DNA from 3 places in the Bradyrhizobium sp. 154 genome. Region 1 is predicted to be linked to each of the others. Evidence: predicted binding sites of a transcription regulator. Region 1 holds the regulator's gene; each other region holds the start of a gene.
The links. The regulator LexA, encoded in region 1, represses DNA repair genes until DNA is damaged. The targets are predictions, from matches to a motif close to TGTTCNNNNTGTGTTCNG.
Positions count from the first base shown of each region.

Region 2: recA (recombinase RecA) is a predicted target of LexA. The motif match lies at 2,427-2,444, and genes of this name have one in related genera.
Region 3: ruvC (crossover junction endodeoxyribonuclease RuvC) is a predicted target of LexA. The motif match lies at 4,620-4,637, and genes of this name have one in related genera.

Region 1 covers NZ_JADPKG010000118.1:58,360-64,996, reverse strand. The annotation lists gene IVA92_RS32560 (alpha-hydroxy acid oxidase) at 70-1,203, shown strand; gene IVA92_RS32555 (HAD-IA family hydrolase) at 1,220-1,843, shown strand; gene IVA92_RS32550 (hypothetical protein) at 2,005-2,211, shown strand; gene glp (gephyrin-like molybdotransferase Glp) at 2,433-3,644, shown strand; gene lexA (transcriptional repressor LexA) at 3,822-4,523, shown strand; gene IVA92_RS32535 (hypothetical protein) at 5,062-5,496, shown strand; gene IVA92_RS32530 (ComEC/Rec2 family competence protein) at 5,635-6,637, opposite strand, start outside.
Region 2 covers NZ_JADPKG010000122.1:17,644-24,280, reverse strand. The annotation lists gene IVA92_RS33390 (hypothetical protein) at 1-80, opposite strand, end outside; gene IVA92_RS33385 (hypothetical protein) at 314-814, opposite strand; gene recA (recombinase RecA) at 1,247-2,335, opposite strand; gene IVA92_RS33375 (hypothetical protein) at 2,732-2,899, shown strand; gene IVA92_RS33370 (DUF2798 domain-containing protein) at 3,673-3,930, opposite strand; gene IVA92_RS33365 (hypothetical protein) at 4,136-4,324, shown strand; gene IVA92_RS33360 (hypothetical protein) at 4,474-4,719, shown strand; gene IVA92_RS33355 (hypothetical protein) at 4,716-4,970, opposite strand; gene IVA92_RS33350 (hypothetical protein) at 5,077-5,370, opposite strand; gene IVA92_RS33345 (PaaI family thioesterase) at 5,742-6,206, shown strand; gene IVA92_RS33340 (pyrroloquinoline quinone-dependent dehydrogenase) at 6,252-6,637, opposite strand, start outside.
Region 3 covers NZ_JADPKG010000105.1:9,691-16,327, reverse strand. The annotation lists gene IVA92_RS26115 (methyl-accepting chemotaxis protein) at 196-1,620, opposite strand; gene IVA92_RS26110 (methyl-accepting chemotaxis protein) at 1,728-3,476, opposite strand; gene IVA92_RS26105 (YebC/PmpR family DNA-binding transcriptional regulator) at 3,698-4,444, shown strand; gene ruvC (crossover junction endodeoxyribonuclease RuvC) at 4,668-5,195, shown strand; gene ruvA (Holliday junction branch migration protein RuvA) at 5,192-5,809, shown strand; gene ruvB (Holliday junction branch migration DNA helicase RuvB) at 5,830-6,637, shown strand, end outside.

The DNA.
Region 1 (6,637 bases):
AGGATGGTTTTGGGGGGCCGGACACGCTAGGCGATGGCGACAAGACTTCAAATTCTCGGGAGGACACCAATGAATGACGCGCCCCGCATCCGGCCGGACAGGAACGTCGAACTCGGCGCCAGCAACGAGCCGTTCCAGAATCTACACGAGTTCATCCGGAAGGCGCGCGCCAATCTCAACCAGAATGCCTGGGACTACATCGTCGGCGCTGCCGAGACCGAGACCACGATGCGCCGCAACCGCATGGCGCTGGACGAGATCGCCTTCCGCCCGCGCGTGCTGCGCGACGTTCGCAAGGTCGACGGCTCCGTCGAGCAGCTCGGCCGCAGGATGCGGCTGCCGGTGGTGCTCGCCCCCGTCGGTGCCCTGGAGATCTTCGATCCCGATGGCGCGGCAAGCGTCGCGCGCGCCGCCGGCACCTTCGGTGCGGCGCACATGTTGAGCTCGGTGTCCGAGCCGGGGCTCGAGAAGACCGCCGAGGCCGCGCCCGACGCGCTGCGGCTCTATCAGCTCTATGTCCGCGGCGACGATGCCTTCGTCGCCGATGTCGTCAGCCGGAGCGAGAAGAACGGCTATGCCGCGTTCTGCCTGACTGTCGACACCGCCCATTACAGCCGTCGCGAACGTGACATCGCCAAGCGCTACGTTCGCGAAAGCCGCCTGCGCGCGACCGGCGGCGATTTCCAGAAGGGTCTGGAATGGCGGACGGTGAAGATGATCAAGGACAAGTTCAGGATCCCACTGATCCTGAAGGGAATCGCCACCGCCGAGGACGCTCAGATCGCGATCGATCACGGTGTCGAGTGGATCTACGTCTCCAACCATGGCGGCCGTCAGCTCGATCACGGCCGCGGCGCCATGCATGTGCTGCCTGAAATCGTCGAGGCGGTGAAGGGCCGCGCCAAGATCATGGTCGATGGCGGCTTCTGCCGCGGCACCGACATCGTCAAGGCGATCGCGGCCGGCGCCGACATCGTCGGCATCGGCCGGCTGCAATGCTGGGCGCTGGCGGCGGCCGGCGAAGCCGGCGTGATGCGAATGCTGGAATTGCTGGAGGACGAAGTGCTGCGCTGCCTCGGCCTCTTGGGTGCCACCTCGTTCGCCGAAATCGACAAATCCTGCCTGCATCAGGCGACCGCAACGAATGCGCCGAGCGTGTTCAGCGCGTTCCCGCTGTTCGACCACGAGCCCTACCGATACTGAAATGTGAAAGAACACGATGACCTCACTCTCCCCCGGCAGCGCCGATGCGCTCCTGTTCGATCTCGGCCGCGTGGTGCTCGATATCGATTTCTCCAAGGCGATCGCCTGCTGGGCGGGGCATGCCGGCTGCCAGCCCGAGGCCATCGTCGCGCGCTATGTGCGTGACGAGGCCTACCGGCTGCACGAGGTCGGCAAGATCGGCGACGAGGATTATTTCCAATCGCTGCGTTCATCGCTCGGGATCGGCATTTCCGACGCGCAGTTTCTGGAGGGATGGAACGCGATCTTCGCCGGCGAGATGCCTGAGATCGCCGAGCTCTTGCCGCGCGCGGCGAAGCAGATGCCGCTCTATGCCTTCTCCAACACCAATCGGCCGCATGTCGACTATTTTTCGAAGGAATATGCCGGCGTGCTCGGGCATTTCCGCGAGCTCTATCTGTCGTCCAGCATCGGCCTGCGCAAACCGGATGCGGAGGCGTTCGATCATGTCGTGGCGGCGATCGGCGTGCCAGCCAGCCGAATCGTCTTCTTCGACGACCTGGCCGAGAACGTCGAGGGGGCGCGAGCGCGTGGACTGACGGCGGTGCATGTCACCTCGCCCGGTGATGTCGGCAACGCCTTGCTAGCGTTGGGAATTTGACCACCGATGCCGAACAGGATCGGGGTCGGGTTTCGGGCACCCAAATCCGCTCGGGTATGGAACCAATTCACTTTGTACATTTTTGTACAGAGTTCCGGGAACGGAATACCTCCCTCCGGACTCTATGAGTCCGTTGGGACGTCTACATCGGACTTATTCTCGTGCTGGGCAAAGCCTACCTCACAAAGCAAGCCTCCTTGCTGCTCGAATTCGCCAAGACAACTTCGGATTCGCGCCTCTCCGCCAAGCTGATCAGCAAGGCCGCCGACCTAAAGTCGCAGGCCGATCCGCTGCCGGACAAGGATCAAAGCCCCAAAGCTCCGGACGTGACATCCAGCGTCAGTTCGGGCGAACAGACGCAGAGTTGATCCGATGCCGGCCGTGGCGCTCATCCTTCTCGTCCTCGCCATGGCTATCCTCGTACCGGTCTGTCTCGCCTTCCGGATCATGCCGTGACCGGTCTGAGCACGATTCTTCATGACGGAGATCACGCAGGATAAATCATCCTGTCGGCGCCTTTGCCTCGCGCCTGCACTCGGCTAGAACTTTCGCCGCCCATTGCCGATATGCTCAGCAGGAGTTTCCGCCCTTGGCCCTGATGCCGGTTTCTGACGCGCTTGCCGCGGTGCTGGCGGGTGCGGAGCCGCTGCCTGAAGCGATGGTTTCCCTCAACGAGGCCTATCATCGCGTGCTCGCACGCGATGTCCCGGCGCTGCGCACACAGCCGCCGGAAGCAATGTCGGCGATGGACGGCTACGCGGTGCGCGCGAGCGATGCAACAAAGCTCGATAGTACGCTCACCTTGATTGGCGAAGTGGCGGCGGGTCGTCCGTTCGCGGGAACGCTGGGCCCCGGCGAAGCCGTGCGGATCTTCACCGGCGGCGTCATTCCCAACGGTGCCGACGCGGTCGTGATCCAGGAGGACACGGTTGCGGACGGCAAGCGCATCACGATCAAGGAAGCCGCGATTGCCGGCCGCCACATCCGCCCCGCGGGCGTCGACTTCTCCGAAGGAGACGTGCTCCTGCGCAAGGGAACCCGTCTCACCGAGCGCGATCTCGCGCTCGCCGCCGCCATGAATCATCCGCAGCTTGCCGTCTGCCGCCGTCCGAAGGTCGCGATCCTCGCCACCGGCGACGAGCTGGTCATGCCGGGAACCACACCCGCTCACGGCCAGATCGTCTATTCCAACGGCTATGCCCTGCACGCGCTCGCCCGCAGCGAGGGGGCCGATACCATCGACCTCGGCATTGCCGCCGATACGCTGGAGGCCACCACTGCCGGCATCCGCCGCGCCCGCGAGAGCGGCGCCGAGATCCTGGTCACGAGCGGCGGCGCGTCGGTCGGCGACCATGATCTGGTCCAGCAGGCGTTGAGGGACGAAGGCATCGCGATGGCGTTCTGGAAGATCGCGATGCGCCCGGGCAAGCCGATGATGCATGGGCGGCTCGGCGCGATGCGCGTGATCGGCCTGCCGGGCAATCCTGTGTCATCCTACGTGTGCGCCTTCCTGTTCCTGGTGCCGCTGATTCGCGCCTTGTCGGGACGATCCATGATTCATCACCGACAAGAACGCGCCGTGCTCGGCCGCGATGTGGATGCAAACGATATGCGCGCGGACTATCTGCGCGCACATCTGGAGACGCGCGACGATGGCACGTTGGTGGCCCTTCCCGTCAAACACCAGGATTCCTCGCTGCTTGCGAATCTCGCTGCAGCACAGGCACTTCTCGTCCGCGCACCGTTCGCTCCGAAGGCAGAAGCCGGCTCGCCTTGCGAGGTCCTGCGCCTGCCCGTCTGAACGCATCCACCACACGCGTTCCGCGAACTTTGTCCCGTTCACGGTAAATTAAGCAGTTGCGGAACACATATCGAACATATAGTGTCCGTTCATGATTTGTTTCGAGCATGTAGCGGTTCACCGCTCCAATTTAGCGTCTCGGAATCGAACGACATCAACCGGGGGACTTTGGTCGAGATGTTAACGCGCAAACAATACGAGCTTCTGCGGTTCATCAGCGAACGTCTGAAGGAAAGTGGCGTGCCGCCCTCCTTCGACGAGATGAAGGATGCGCTCGACCTGCGCTCGAAATCGGGCATCCATCGCCTGATCACCGCGCTCGAGGAGCGCGGCTTCATCCGCCGCCTGCCCAACCGCGCCCGCGCCATCGAGGTGATCAAGCTGCCCGAGCTCCAGGCCGCCGCCGGCAGCCGCCGCGGCTTCACGCCGAGCGTCATCGAGGGCAATCTCGGCAAGGTGCGCGCGAGCTCCAGTTCTTCCGCGGACGAAGGCGAGCGTCCCGTTGCGGTGCCCGTGATGGGTCGCATCGCGGCCGGCACGCCGATCGAAGCGTTGCAGACCCGCAGTCACACCATTAGCGTGCCGCCCGACATGCTCGGCTCGGGCGAACACTACGCACTCGAAGTGCGCGGCGATTCGATGGTCGAAGCCGGCATTCTCGATGGCGACATGGCGCTGATCCAGCGTAACGAGAGCGCCGATACCGGCGACATCGTGGTGGCCCTGATCGACGACGAGGAAGCGACGCTCAAGCGCTTTCGTCGCCGGGGGGCGTCGATCGCGCTCGAGCCCGCCAATGCCGCCTACGAGGTGCGCATCCTGCCGCCGAACCGGGTGAAGATTCAGGGCAAGCTGATCGGGCTGTACCGCAAGTACTGAGACGGGCCAGCGGTCATTCGATACCAATGATTCCGATTGGAGCGGACGATGGTCCGCTCCAGCTGGATAGTCTTTTGGTCTTGCGCAGATTATCCGGCCCCTCTCTCCGGCGCTCCATCCTCGGCATGCGGCTCCAAGCACGCATCGCTTGTGAAGAGATCGTGCGCAGGATCGCTTTAAGCGCCTTCGCAGCGTGCTCGCGCAAGCATTCGCAACTCAATTGCAGCACCATGCACGCAATCTGCGCACGTAGGGAGCGAGCTATTCCGCAACGCCTAAACTCCCATCAACCGACAGCCACGGCGAAGCTGGCCACATTCCCCCTCTCGGCGCCCGCAGGCCACGGGCGCTCGCATCCGCCGAATGCACTGAAGCGAGCTTTGTTCCTATGACTTCGGGAAAGATAATGTGATCGTGTCCGGCAACGCCAGCCGCAGATTTGCCCACAACCGAGCAGAGCGTTACGTGCTTCCACTCTGATAGAGGCTTGCGCCTCCGAAGGAGGCGCGGGTTGCTATCTTCGAATGAGGAGCACCCGATGTGTGACTACAGCCTGCATGCCGTTGCATCTCGCCCCGCCGAAGTCGGCGAGACGATCGTGTCGACAACGTTCCGCGGCACCTCAACGCGCGGCTTTGCTTCCGCGGCCGATCCGACCGTGGCCGTCTGCCTGCTGCCGGGAACGGAGCTCGCCTTCGCCGACAACGTCCGTTACGATAATCGCTGGATCTGGACGCGCACCATCAACTCCCGCGTCGGCAAGTTCGGCAAGATCGATCCGCACATACCCGACCGCCATCATGACGCGATCGAATTCCCCGACGGCAAATACGTGCTGGTGACGCAGCTCGTCGAAGGCCAGCGCGCAACCGTGCTGCAATTGCCGGTGACGCAGCCGGTCAGCGAGCGCGAGCACAAGCCGCAGATCGTTGCCGATAGCCGGTCGACGATCACGCGCCTGCCGATTGGCTGAGCCGTCCCCGCCCGCGGGGTCGGGCCAGGATTGAAATGCCATCGCCGGCCGAGGCCGGCGAGATGGTATAATTTGTGTGCTGCGGAGTCCGGTCGGACCCGGACCTACTCTTCGCATTTGTTTTTAATCGTCCGGCCCCTAATCGTCGACCTGCAAGTCGGTCTCCGCCGGCGTTGCATCCCGGTTGCGGGCCGCGGCCGTCCTCGGCACAAGGCTCCCATCGAAATCACCCTCGCCGGCGCCGGCCGGCAACCAGGGACGGCTTGTGCCTCTTGCTCTCACCGCCTGTATCGCAAAGCCGTCACCACGCTGCGTCAACGCCAGCGCGCCCTGGCTGGTGAGACGCTGCCGGTCGACCACCATCGCCGCGCAATCGGGCGGCGCGGGGCGCGTCGTGACCACCAGCGCGGCGCGACTGCAATCCTCAGCCAGCGCATCGATGCGCAGTGAAAGCGCGACCAGCCGACCGTCGGCAAGCGGCGTCACACAGCCGGACTCGTCGCACGACACGCCGTCAGCCAGCGAGCTACTCCCGGCATCGCGCGGATCGGCGTCGGCAGCTAACCACTCTTTGAGCAGAAAGCCATCCTTGCTCGCCCGGATCACATGCAACTGCCCGTCCCTGCCCCGCACCGCGACGCTGGCGCCGTCCCCGGCAATCAGGATGTCGGGCTGCCGCACCGACAGGCCCCACGCGATGGCGGCCAGCAGCACCAAGGCGCCAGACCAGCGCAAGGGCGTGCGCAACAGGCCCATCAAGATGATCCCGAGGCTTGCCGCGATCAGCGGCGCGGTGCCGAAGGCAGGGATCCGGCCGACTGCACCCGGCAGTGCCGCCACCCAGCGCGACACCGCGACCATCCAGTCGATGCCGATCCCCATCAGCCACCAGAACACGCTGTCAAGCCCAAAGGGAGCCGCGAGCAGTCCCAACAGGCCAGCCGGCATCACCAGTGCCGAGACCACCGGCATCGCGCCGAGATTGGCGAGCACGCCGAACGGGGTGACGCGATGGAAGTGGAAGGCGGCATAGGGCGTGGTCGCAAGTCCTGCGATCAGCGAGGCCAGGAATAGCATCGCGATCTCGCGGCCGCCCCACAGCGCGATACGGGCCGTCGCGGAATGATCGGGCGAGGCAAAC
Region 2 (6,637 bases), on a different contig from region 1:
CACAGCAAAATCAACTGCGCATTCGGCTCAGGTCCTGGCCATAATTCGACCGATTCGCATTCGGCCATCAGCTCGATCAATCCACGCCCCGTCATCCCCGATTCTTCAAGACGCCAGGATGGTGTGTCGTCCAGCCAATGGAGGCCATGCGGCTGCGTTGTGCGTGGCGCAAAGAACGCCTCGAGTTCGGCATCCGACGCAGCGGTCCCCAGACCAGCCGATGCTCGATCGCAATGACAAGATCGGCGACACCGGCGCGTTGTATCCCGCCGGCAGTGGACGAGTCGGTTGTCACAATGAGCCGCGTCATGCCTCAGGGCCTCGTCAAACCAGGGCCGTACCGCCACAGCCGGTCGTTGGTCAGATGCGTGCCGCCCCACCAGCGATCGATCGGATTGTGGCGGCTGAAATCATCCTGATGTGCCAGGACAGCTTTACCGAATTCGGTCAGCGAAAGGCGGCTGCGCAGATAGACTTCATGCCGAGCCCTCAAATTCTTAAGGTCGATTGTGCGCAGTTCCTCGCCCAAACCGGCCACTGCGGGATTGGGGCCGAGCGCCAGCCCCTCGAGCAACCAACCCAGCTCGGTCTCTCCGAACACGAACGTGCGCCGATGCGAGCGCAGATGAAACAACGAAGTCGTGTTCCCAAACCCTCTGGAAAGAAGCTCCAGAAATCGCATCTCCGTCGCACCAAGCCCTGTCGAGGTGACGGCAATTCTGGCAGCAAATTGAGCAAAGCCGGCCTCAGCATCGGTAATGCACTGAGGTCGCTGCGGAGGAGATTGACGCAGCTTTCCGGTGTCGGTTCGCAATAGGCCCGCCACGCCGCCTCGGCAGTCCCGAATTCCCTGGCAGAGACATTAAAGGCGGGAATATGCGACGCAGACTTTCCCAGGTTATCGCCTCTCATCCCGATCAGATCGTCCGCCACAAGGCGCATTTTGAGTTTTTGCGCCGGCCAGGAATGAGATCTGATCACCCGGCCCAAGAGTCTCCGAACGTGCCGCAAAATAGGCCGCACGCATTTCAGGTGGAGGCACGGGTCCCCACTCAAGCGAAACGAGAACATTATGACGAATTCGGCCAGCTCGATCTGGCGAGAGCAAAGCCCGACGAACTGGTCAGGATCAGACGCTTCATCACACTACCCGATCACGACAACACAAAACGAAACGGGCGCTGACGACGTCGGCAACTCAACGTCCTCAGCGCCCGCTCCTCGCCAAAATTCTTCGCGGTAAGTCTTACTCCTCCGTCGGCTCCTCGCCGTCGGCGTCGCGCTCGGGGGTGCCGGCGAGAATCTGCTCGGCGATCAGGCCGGAGTTCTGGCGGATCGAGGTCTCGATCTTGGCGGTGATGTCGGGATTGGCCTTCAGGAACGCCTTGGCGTTCTCGCGGCCCTGGCCGAGGCGCTGGCTGTCATAGGAGAACCAGGCGCCGGACTTTTCGACGATGCCGGCCTTGACGCCGAGATCGAGGATCTCGCCCATCTTGGAGACGCCCTCGCCGTACATGATGTCGAACTCGACCTGCTTGAACGGCGGCGCCAGCTTGTTCTTCACCACCTTGACGCGGGTGGTATTGCCGACGACTTCGTCGCGCTCCTTGATAGCGCCGATGCGGCGGATGTCGAGCCGGACGGAGGCGTAGAACTTCAGCGCGTTGCCCCCGGTCGTGGTCTCGGGCGAACCGTACATCACACCGATCTTCATGCGGATCTGGTTGATGAAGATCACCATGGTATTGGACTTGTTGATAGAGGCCGTGAGCTTGCGCAGCGCTTGGCTCATCAGGCGGGCCTGCAAACCCGGCAGCGCATCGCCCATTTCGCCCTCGAGCTCGGCCTTCGGCACGAGCGCTGCGACCGAATCGATCACCAACACGTCGACCGCGCCGGAGCGCACCAAAGTGTCGCAGATCTCCAGCGCCTGCTCGCCGGTGTCGGGCTGCGAGATCAGGAGCTCGTCGATGTTGACGCCCAGCTTGCGGGCATAGACCGGGTCGAGCGCGTGCTCGGCGTCGATGAAGGCACAGATGCCGCCCTTCTTCTGCGCTTCCGCCACCGTATGCAGCGCCAGCGTGGTTTTGCCCGAGGATTCCGGCCCGTAGATCTCGACGATGCGCCCCTTCGGCAGGCCGCCGATGCCGAGCGCGATATCGAGCCCGAGCGAGCCCGATGACACCGCCTCGATGTCCATGGACCGGTCGTTCTTGCCGAGCTTCATCACCGAGCCCTTGCCGAACTGGCGCTCGATCTGGGAGAGCGCGGCAGCCAGGGCTTTACTCTTGTCCATGGAAGATCCTTCGACGATACGCAGGGCAGTGGCGGACATTGGGTCGTGCTCCTTATGGCGAGGATTCGCTAGGGGGACAAACGATTGAGAGGCGGGCCGACAATAAAAGCAATGTACCCCATTTGTTCTAGGTTCGCAATATGTTCTTTGCGAGGGTCCCTAATTCACTCTCCTAAATCGAAAAGGGGCCGCCTTTCAGCGACCCCTTTGCCGGTTGCAATCTCGTTTCGGGATGAAATGCCAGCCCCGGCGGGAGCCACCGTACCGGTATCACAATGCCAAGTGGATTCCGGGCAACTACCGTTCGTATTCCTGTCCTAATCTGCCCTTCCAGGATCTCTGGCCGTCACAAATCCTTAATCCTGAGGCACCGAACCTTTTCGCGGTCTCTGTGGTCTTCTTCGGGACGAGACTGCACCTCCGGAGCCTCTGCCCATGACTGAAGACACACACCGCGACGCCATCAGGCGCAATCCACTCCTAAAGGCCGCGCAGGAGGAGATGATCAAGTTCCAGCGCAAGGAGAACGCGTTCCGCAAGAAGGACCGCGACGAGCGCGCCGCCGAGCTGCGGCTGCCCCTGGACGAGATCAAGCTCCACTAGCGCTCGCCAGGGCCCGCTGCGCACGGCTACCGTGAACCCGAAGGGACCAACATCGCGCGTCGGGATGCGCTTCTCGCTCGATTAAGGTATCCAAATACCTCATGTAAGTCATTGATGGAATGACGAAATCATCCCACGGCCTACTGTGCATGGGGTTGTTTTTCCATTTTTGAAGGACAAAGCGCCGGTTCATCATCGGCAAACCGCGACGATACGGACCCCGGTCCCTCCCCGCACCTGCGCTTGCGCTGCCTTACAGCACCGCCAGCAGCACGAGGCTGATCACCAGCACGACGAAGCCAGCCGCCGTCGCGGCGGCGAATGACCGCTCTACGTTATCCATGATGCCACCCCGTTGCCGCCGTGCCACGTTCCCCCATGGCGCGCCGGACGGTGTGGAATCTTGCCGACCCGTGTGTCGCCAGTTGTGCGGCCGGATGTCGAAATTGGGACAGGCGCGGGGCCAGTCTGCGGCCTCGCGACCGCGACTTTCACTGACACCCGTCAGGCGCGTGTCAGCCTGATCGCCTATTCTCGTCGTGCTCGGTGGACCAACACTGGGCCTCCATACCCGGCCGACGACCCCGCTCCCTCGAGCGGGGTCTTCTGTTTGCGGCCCATGGGCGAAGGCGATTGCCGACCGGCCTCGATTTGGCCCTGTCAGGCTGTCGTAAGCCGAACCGGCTAGGGTCGCTTGGCTATGGTGTTGCAGCCCAGCACCTCAGCCTCCAACAACTTTCTCCCCCGCTTGGCTCTCCCCAGGCGGGGTTTTTTCATGCCTGCCGGCCGGTTCGCAGGTCCTTCTCCTCGCTCGTCAGCCGCAGCGAGACGGCGCGGATCGCGGGCGCAGCCAGCAGCACGATCGGCAGCATCGCGGCCCATGCGATCAGCCACGACACCACCCAGTGCCCGAGGAAGACCATCGCGCTCCCCGCGGGAAGGCTGGCGATGCCGGCCGCGATCAGCGAGGTTAATCCGGACTGGATGATACCGAAGACAAAATGGGAGTAGCGGCGGGGAATGCCGAGCATGAGGCGCCCATGGTTTGCGTGCCGTCATGAGGCCAAGCAAGGCACATGCCGCCGGCGCGGTGGACTCCGTGGTTCTCCGACCATGAACAGAGTTCCCTTCCCGCGCGCGAGGCCACGATGGGTTTACCGGCAGATTTGCTTGTCCCCGGAATATGATGGCGCCCAACATGCTGCAGGCATGGAAAGTGAATCGTGGGAGGTGACCATGAATCACAGGGGTGTCGAATTCACCGTCGCCAAGACGGCAATTCCCGGAATCTGGCACTGGCGATTCCGCATCGGTGAGCAGATCAAGACCGGCCGAACCGAGACGAAGATCGACCTGTTGGCGATTCGCCGGGTGCAGCTGCGCATCGACCGCGAGCTCAAGGCGATCGAGCGCAAGACGGCCTGAGCAAGACCGCCGGTGAGATCAGCGGCTGGTGCGGCGCTCGCGACGGGCGTATCCCGTAGCCGCCCGGAATTGATCTGATCGGGGTTTGGGATTGCACTGCGCGCCCGTGGCCTTGGGGGTTGGGCCGTCACGCGTGATCGGTGCCAGCCATGCCGCTCTACTTCTTTCGAATCCGGAACGGCCGCTATTCAGGATGCGCGGACCAGGCGAGCGAATTTGCCGATCGCGATTCGGCCTGGAAGGAGATGACCAGCGTCTGCGCCGACATGGCCGCCGGGATCGCCCGCAAGCTCCAGGAAAATTCCGAATGGCACATGGAGCTGCTGGACGAGGCCAAGGAGCCCGTATTCCGGATCCGCATCGTCGCAGAAACGCTCGAAAAGGTGAGACCCTAATCCGCGCTGGGCAGCCGCCGCATGGTGAATTCGATGTCGCCGCCGGGCAATTCGCGCCAGCTCTCGACTGCGCTCATATAGCCCGCCTTGGGGTAGCGGGCGAAGAAGGCCTCCGCCCTCGCCCGTGCCGCTGCGCGCGGCAGCGTGAAGGTCTCGCGCAGATAGCCGTCGCCGGTTGCATGGTCCGGCTTGCCGCCCATCTTGCGCCGGCGCGCCATCCGTTCGGCGAGATCCCGCGGACGATCGGCCATGTGCCGCCCTCCTCTACGCAAATACGCTCTTGCGAGATGTAGGAGGCCTGTGGGGCAAAGAGGAGTCCCCGGCCGGAGGCGTCTACCGCCTCCGACCGGCGGAAGGTCAATTGGCAGCCGTGCCGGATTTCTTCTTCGGCGCACTGGTCGCGGCCGAGGCCTTCGGCGCCGCCGACTGCTTCGGCGGATCGGAGCGCATGCCGCCCCAGGGATCGTTGGAGGCCTTGGAGTCCGGAATCTTCTTCAGTGTCTCCTTGTAGGCCTTTTCACGTTCGGCTTCTGCGGCCTTCTCCTCGGGGCTCTTGCTCGGACCGTCCTGCAGCAAATTGAGGTTGGGCATTTGCGCATAGGCCGGTCCCGCCAGCACGGCCAGCACCGCGGCCAAACGGAAAAGCTTCATCATTCACTCCTTGATCATCCACGAAGCGCGGATCGCCCGCGCCTTGTCGTCCTTGTGGCGGCCGACCGCAAGCTCAGGGCCGCATAGCCGCTAGATCCGGTCCGATCTGCACGATTTCGGCGCATGCAGCCAGTCGTCCCAGATCGGGCCGCATCTGGTGCAGCCGTTCAGCGCAAGGCCGAGCGCGGCCAGACAAAAGACCAGGACACATCGACGCAACATCATCCACCCGTACCCAAGCAAGGCCATCATATCGGGCAAAGTCGGGCATTTTCAAGCCGACGCGGCCGGCAGCAGACCCGGTGACTTTGCCGCGCCGATGCGCGCAGAATGAGACGAAACATCCGGCAACAATGGAGGGAACGACAGCAATGCAAACGCAGCCAGACGCCGAGTTCGGCATCACCGATGCGAAACGCATCCTCGGCGAGGTCTTTGCACCCTGGGTCCAGGATCTCGACCTCTCGGTCGAGCGCATCGAGCACGCACAGCCAGCGAATGCGCCGGACTGGCAGCCGGGCGCGCTCCTGCGCATGCCGTTCTCGGAACGGCTGTGCCGGAACGGCGGCGTGGTCTGCGGCCAGGCGCTGATGGCGCTCGCCGACACCGCGATGGTGATCGCGATCCTCGCCGCCAACCGCGGCTATCGTCCGATGACCACGGTCGACCAAACCACGCATTTCATGCGCGCAGCCTCCTCGTCGGACGTGCTGGCGGACGCGCGCGTGGTGCGGCTCGGCCGCACCATGAGCTTCGGCCGCGTCACGCTGCTCTCGGCCTTCGACAACAAGCCGGTTGCGATGGTGTCGAGCGCGTTCGCGATGCTGCCAGGGTGAGCGCGCGCGATGTGAACGATCGTTCGCATCGCCTCCACAACACGATCATGATCGCGTGACACGATGGCGGCGGCGCCAGCGCAGGCCCGTGATCACAAGCGCGACGACCGCGAGCGCGATCGCCGAGGACGCCGCAAAGAAACGTCCACCGGGACGATCGACGGTGCGTGACCACAATGACGGTCCCTCGCCCGGCCGCGCCAGACGAAACGCAACGACGCTGTCGCCGATCGACGTGCCTGCCTCGGAGTGGCCGCCGGCGCCGATCGCGACATATTGCTCCCCCTGCCAGAGATAGGTCATGGGGTTGGCGACGCCCGGGACGGGCAACCGGCCCTGCCACAGCTCCCTGCCGCTCCGCGCATCGAAGGCGCGCAAATAGGCGTCCATCGCTCCGGTGAAGACGAGCCCGCCTGCGGTGACCGCGAGCC
Region 3 (6,637 bases), on a different contig from region 1:
AAGCGCAAATGCGCGATTTCGGAATAATCGCATTATGCCCCTGTTTTGCCCGACGCGTCAACCGCGTCGCGGCTTCTTCGGGCCTGCCCGCGTAAGCCTTTGATTTCGCTGGCCCCGGCTACTGTGCATGGGTTGTTTTTCAATTTTTGTTTTGAGGGCACCGGAGTGCCGTCGCGCAAGGCGCCTTGCGGGCCCTCAGCTCTGGCGAAAACCCATCCGGAAGGCGCCCCAGTGCTCGCCGCGGACCATGATCGGCGAGGACAGATCCTTCATCAGCACGAACTGCCCGCCGCCCATGTCGCGGCGGTAGGTCTGGAGCAGGAACGGTTTGGTGTTGGCCGCGACCTTCTTCACCGCGCGATCGGTGAACAGGCGGCGGTTGCGGCAATTGGCGTTATTCCAGACCGGGTCCTTGCCCTGCGGCAGACGGTAGTTCGGATTGTGGGTCGGCAGATAGCCGCCCCTCGCCCAGGCGACGCAGAACACGATACGGGGATCGGATTTCTGAATCGGATCCTGGATCGCGGGCAGGACGCGGTCGGTGAACTCGACGTAATTGGTGAGGAATTGTTTCGGATCGGTGCCGGGAATTTCGCGGTACTTCTCGTCCATGAGCTGGTCGAGCGTGATATCGCCGCGATCGACCGCGGCTTCGAACTCGGCGGAGATTCGCTTGGCGGTTTCGATGACCACGCGGATCAGCGGCGCGTCCGACGTCGCCACGCCGCTGTCGGCGATCAGCGCGATCAGGCCTTCCGAGGTGTCGAGCAGTTTTGCGATCCGTTGGTCGGCACTCCTGAGATCGCGCGAGGACAGATCGACGCCCTTGGCAAGCTCGTTGAGCTCGCCGATCACGGTGTCGCAATGCCCGAGGTTGGAGGTCGCAGCTCGCGTGACGCTGCCGATCTCCGCCTCCACTGAGGCGAAACCCTGCTGGACGCGCGAGATGATGCTGGAGATCTGCTGGGCGCCTTCGCCGGCAGTCTTGGCACGCTGCGAAGCGTCGCTGCTCTCGCCGATTAGGCCTTCGATCTGGCCGTCGAGATCGCGCACGGTGTCGGAGATCTGATGTGTGGCCTGGCGAGTGGCTTCGGCGAGGTTCTTCACCTCGCTCGCGACCACGGCGAAGCCGCGGCCGGCATTGCCGGCGCGCGCGGCTTCGATCGTTGCGTTCAGCGCGAGCAGATTGGTCTGCTTGGCGATCGCCTCGATCGAGCCGGAGACCTTTGCGACCTGGGCCAGCGCCGAGCCGACGGCGCTCAATCGCGCCTCGATCCGCTCCACCGCGGCGACGAGCTCGGAGATGTGGCTGACGGCGGTATCGACTGCGCTGCGCGACTGCGCGATCTCGTCGGCCGCGGCGGACGACGTCGTTTGCACTGCCTGAGATGCGTTGGCGATTTCGTGGTTGGCCGAGACCATCGTCTCGGCCGTCTTCTGGAGGTGGTGAAACCGTTCCGACTGGTTGGCGACGCGGCTTGCGACTTCCTGGACATTGCCGGCGATGTCGGCGAGTTCCACGCCGAGGCCGCCGATGCGATCGGCGAGTTGGTCGATGAGCCGTTCGGCCAGCGTCCGGTTGGAGCCGGTGTCCATGACTGCAAGTTGTACGGCGGACATGTGCGATGAGTCCTCAAGGAGAGCCGTTCGCCGGCTCACGGCGGCATTCCCATTCCAGCTTCAGCTTTAAAGGATGATTCGCGCCTGCCGTCTTGCCTGAGTGTGCACTACAATTTGTAGGCCGTCCTGAATCCGCCCCAGTGCCGGCCCTGCACCCGGATGGGGACGTCGATCTCCCGCATCATCACGGTGTTTCCGTTGCCCATGTCGCGCGCATAGCTCTGGACCAGGTACGAGCGCAGGTTGCGCGCGGCGGCGAGCCCCGCCGGATCGTTGAATATCCGCCGGTTGCGGCTGTTGGCAGTGTTCCAGGCCACCTCGCCCGGCCGCTGCGGATGCGAATAGATCTTGTTGTGCACCGGCAGGAAGCCGTTGCGATCAACCATGGCGCAGAACGCCATGCGCTGGTCCTTTGCCAGGAATGCCTCCTGGAACGGCGGTAGCGCGCGGTCGGCCCAGTCCAGATAACTTGTGCGATATTGCTGCGGATCGGTGCCCGCAATTTCTACATAGTCGGTGTCGAAAAGGTCGTCGATCTTGACCTCGCCGCGCGCGACCGCCTGCTCGAATATCTTCGTCAGGGCGTTGCCGGCTTCCATGGCACGGGTGACGAACTCCGTGTTCTCCTCATGGATCGACCACAGCCTGTCCTCGATCTTCTCGCGGAGCTCGGCATTGGGGCCGACGAATTGCGCGCGGGCGCCGGCTTTGGATTGCTCGACCACGCGCAGGCGGCAGGCGCCGACGTTCTCGAGGGTGCCTTCGACCAGCGCTTGCGGCGCAAGCCGGCCTGCGTCCGCGCCGCCGATCAGCACGCCGTCCATCGCGATCTCGTAGACTGGCATCACGCCGCGCGCGGTTTCGAACTTGAGATGGCAGGGCAAGCGCTCGGTCTTGCGGCGGTCATCGTGCTCGCTCTGGCGGAGCAGCACGGCGCAACGCGACTTCAGCTTTTGCGCGAAGGTAGTAACGGCGCGGCCGGCGCTGGCGACGTTCTCGCCATGGGTCTCGGCCGCTTTGGTGGCTGCATCGATCTCGGCCGCGCTCTCGCCGACCGAGACGATGAAGTCTGAGGCGCTGGCAGCGTTGCCGGAGACTTCGCTGGTGGTGGCGTTCTGCTCGGCGACGGCGCCGTTGACGGTCTCGAACACCGGGCGGATCGCCTCGATCGCCTGCGAGATGCGGTGCACGGCATCCGCAGAGCCGGCGGCGTCGCGCTGGAGTGCATCGATCTTTTTGGTGATCTCTTCGGTCGCGCCCTGGGTCTGCACTGCGAGCGCCTTCACTTCCGTCGCGACAACTGCAAAGCCTTTGCCGGCCGCGCCGGCGCGCGCGGCCTCGATGGTCGAGTTGAGCGCGAGCAGCGTCGTCTGCCGTGCGATCTGCGCGATCAGATTGACGACATTGCCGATGGCGGCGGAGGACTCGCGCAGGCGATCGACATTGGCGCGGGCTTCCTGCGCGGCGGCGCTGGCCTCGTCGGCGAGCTTGCCTGCCTCGCGAACCTGCGCTCCGATTCCCAGTGCGGACTGCGTGAACTTGTCGGCGGCATGGGCGAAGGTCGAGGCGGTCGATTGCGCCGCGTTGGTGCGGCCGGTCAGGGCGTCGGTGCGGTCGCGAATGGCGGCAAGGGTTGCCGCGGTCGCCTCGGCGCCGCCGGCCACCGAATTGGCGGCGCGCTCGAGCTGCCGGATCATCGCGCCGAGCTCGAGTTCCAGCAGTTCCAGGATCTCGCGGGCCGAGTCGCCATCGGCGGTCCCGGCGGGCTCGGAATGAGCCACCGGTTGCGCAGCCTGCGGGGCTGCCGCAGGCGCAGCCATGTCCGGCAGACGCTTCCGAAATAGTCCGAACGCCATCGGGTCTCTCTGGTCGGGGGACGGTCGGACGCTATTTTCGCAGGCTGAAATGAAGTCAGGGTTAACGATGCCTGAGACCTAGGCAGAGGCCATTACGGCGGCTACCTTTACAGTGCTACCTTAGAGCAGCAGATCCCTTTGATTCCGGTGGGTTGGCGGCCTATAAGGCCGCGCCTCCCACCCATCGGCGAACGATCCCAAGACCCTTCAAGAGACCACGCATGGCCGGACATTCCCAATTCAAGAACATCATGCACCGCAAGGGGCGGCAGGATGCCCAGAAGTCGAAGCTGTTCGGCAAGCTGGCGCGGGAAATCACCGTCGCGGCCAAGCTGGGTACACCCGACCCCGCCATGAACCCGCGCCTGCGCGCCGCCGTGATCGCCGCGCGCCAGGAGAACATGCCGAAGGACAATATCGAGCGCGCCATCAAGAAGGCGCTCGGCAGCGAGGGCGAGAATTATGACGAGATCCGCTACGAGGGCTACGGCCCCGGCGGCGTCGCCGTCATCGTCGAGGCGCTGACTGACAACCGCAACCGCGCCGCGTCCGATATCCGCTCCTTCTTCACCAAGTCCGGCGGCAATCTCGGCGAAACCGGCTCGGTCTCCTTCATGTTCGACCGTACCGGCATCATCGAATACGATCGCAGCGTCGCGTCTGACGATGCCGTGCTGGACGCGGCAATCGAGGCCGGCGCCGACGACGTGATCTCCGGCGAGGGCGGACACGAGATCTACGCCTCGACCGAAAGCTATCGCGACGTCGCCAAGGCGCTGGAAGCCAAGTTCGGTGAGCCGCGCAAGGCCGCGCTGATCTGGAAGCCGCAGAACACGGTGTCGGTCGACGACGAGACCGGCGAGAAGCTGCTCAAATTGATGGACATGCTGAATGAGCACGACGACGTCCAGAACGTCTACGCCAATTTCGAGGTGTCGGACGCGCTGATGGCGAAGATGGGCGGCTAGGCCCTCAACCCTCCGCTGTCGTCGCCCGGCTTGACCGGGCGATCCAGTATTCCAGAGACGTTCGAACAATACCGATAAGCCGCGGCATACTGGATACCCGCCTTCGCGGGTATGACACCGGAATGTGTGCTGAGCGGCGGTGCGCCCCGCGGTATCCCACTTCCCCTGTTACTTCCGTTCTGTTTCTGTTTCGCTTCGGGCGGCCAGCCGCTATCACTGGCCCATGACTGCGCTCCCGATTCGCGGCCCCGTTCGCATCATCGGCATCGACCCCGGCCTGCGCCGCACCGGCTGGGGCGTGATCGAGGCTGAGGGCAACCGTCTGATCTACGTCGCCTGCGGCTCGGTGGAACCGCCGGACGACTTGCCGTTGGCGAGCCGGCTGCTTGCGATCCATGAGGGGCTCGCGGCCGTTCTGTCCGATCACCGGCCGATGGAAGCCGCGGTCGAGCAGACCTTTGTCAACAAGGACGGCGTTGCGACACTGAAGCTCGGCCAGGCCCGCGGCGTTGCCATGCTGGCGCCCGCAATGTTCGGCATCGTTGTCGCCGAATATGCGCCGAACCAGGTCAAGAAGACGGTGGTCGGCGCCGGTCACGCCGACAAGCAACAGATCGCGATGATGCTCAAGATTTTGCTGCCCAAGGCCGAGCCGCCGTCGGCGGATGCCGCCGACGCGCTCGCCATCGCCATCACCCACGCTCATCACCGCCAGAGCACCGCGCTCAGGCTGAAGGTCGTGGGGATATGATCGGCAAGCTCAAGGGGCTGATCGATACTTACGGCGAGGATTTCGTCATCCTCGACGTCGGCGGCGTTGGCTATCAGGTGCATTGCTCGTCACGCACGTTGCAGCATCTGCCGTCGCCGGGCGAAGCGGCCGTGCTGTCGATCGAGACTTATGTCCGCGAGGACCAGATCAAACTGTTCGGCTTTCGCACTGACCAGGAGCGTGAATGGTTTCGCCTGCTCCAGACCGTGCAGGGCGTCGGCGCCAAGGTCGCGCTCGCCGTGCTCGGCACCTTGTCGCCGGCTGACCTCGCCAATGCCATCGCGCTCCGCGACAAGGCGGCGGTCGCGCGCACGCCCGGCGTCGGCCCCAAGGTCGCCGAGCGCATCGTCACCGAACTGAAGGACAAGGCGCCGGCCTTTGCCAATGTCGATCCGGCCGTGGTGCATCTCGCCGGCGCCGTCGACGACCAGCGCGCGCCGCGCCCCGTGGCGGATGCGATCTCCGCACTGGTCAATCTCGGCTACGGCCAACCGCAGGCCGCCGCGGCGATTGCGTCGGCTTCGCGTAGTGCGGGCGAGAATGCCGAGACCGCGCAGCTCATCCGCCTCGGCCTGAAGGAACTCGCGAAGTGAGCGATCCCAAGGCCAATCGCATGGTCTCGCCCGAGCGCCGCAGCGATGATGTCGGCGACACCGCGCTGCGCCCGCAATCGCTGTCCGACTTCGTCGGCCAGCAGCAGGCGCGCAAGAACCTCTCGATCTTCATCGAGGCGGCGCGCAAGCGCGGCGAGGCGCTGGATCACGTGCTGTTCGTGGGTCCCCCGGGTCTCGGCAAGACCACGCTGGCGCAGATCGTGGCGAAGGAGCTGGGCGTCGGCTTTCGTGCCACATCGGGGCCGGTGATCGCCAAGGCCGGCGATCTCGCCGCTCTCCTCACCAACCTCGAAGAGCGCGACGTGCTCTTCATCGACGAAATCCATCGCCTCAGTCCGGCGGTGGAAGAGGTGCTCTATCCCGCGATGGAGGACTTTCAGCTCGACCTCATCATCGGCGAGGGCCCGGCGGCGCGCTCGGTGAAGATCGAGCTGTCGAAATTCACCCTCGTCGGCGCTACCACGCGCGCTGGCCTGCTGACCAATCCGCTGCGCGACCGCTTCGGCATTCCGGTGCGGCTCAATTTCTACACCATTGAAGAACTGGAAAGCATCGTCAGCCGCGGCGCGCGCGTGCTCAATGTCGGCATGACCGCCGATGGCGCCAACGAGATCGCGCGCCGCGCCCGCGGCACACCGCGCATCGCGGGCCGTCTGCTCCGCCGGGTCCGCGACTTCGCCTCGGCGGCCGATGCCGACAAGATCGACCGCAAGATCGCCGACCACGCACTCAGCGCGCTCGAGGTCGATGCCGCAGGCCTCGATGCCATGGACCGCCGCTACCTCACGACCATCGCGCAGAACTATG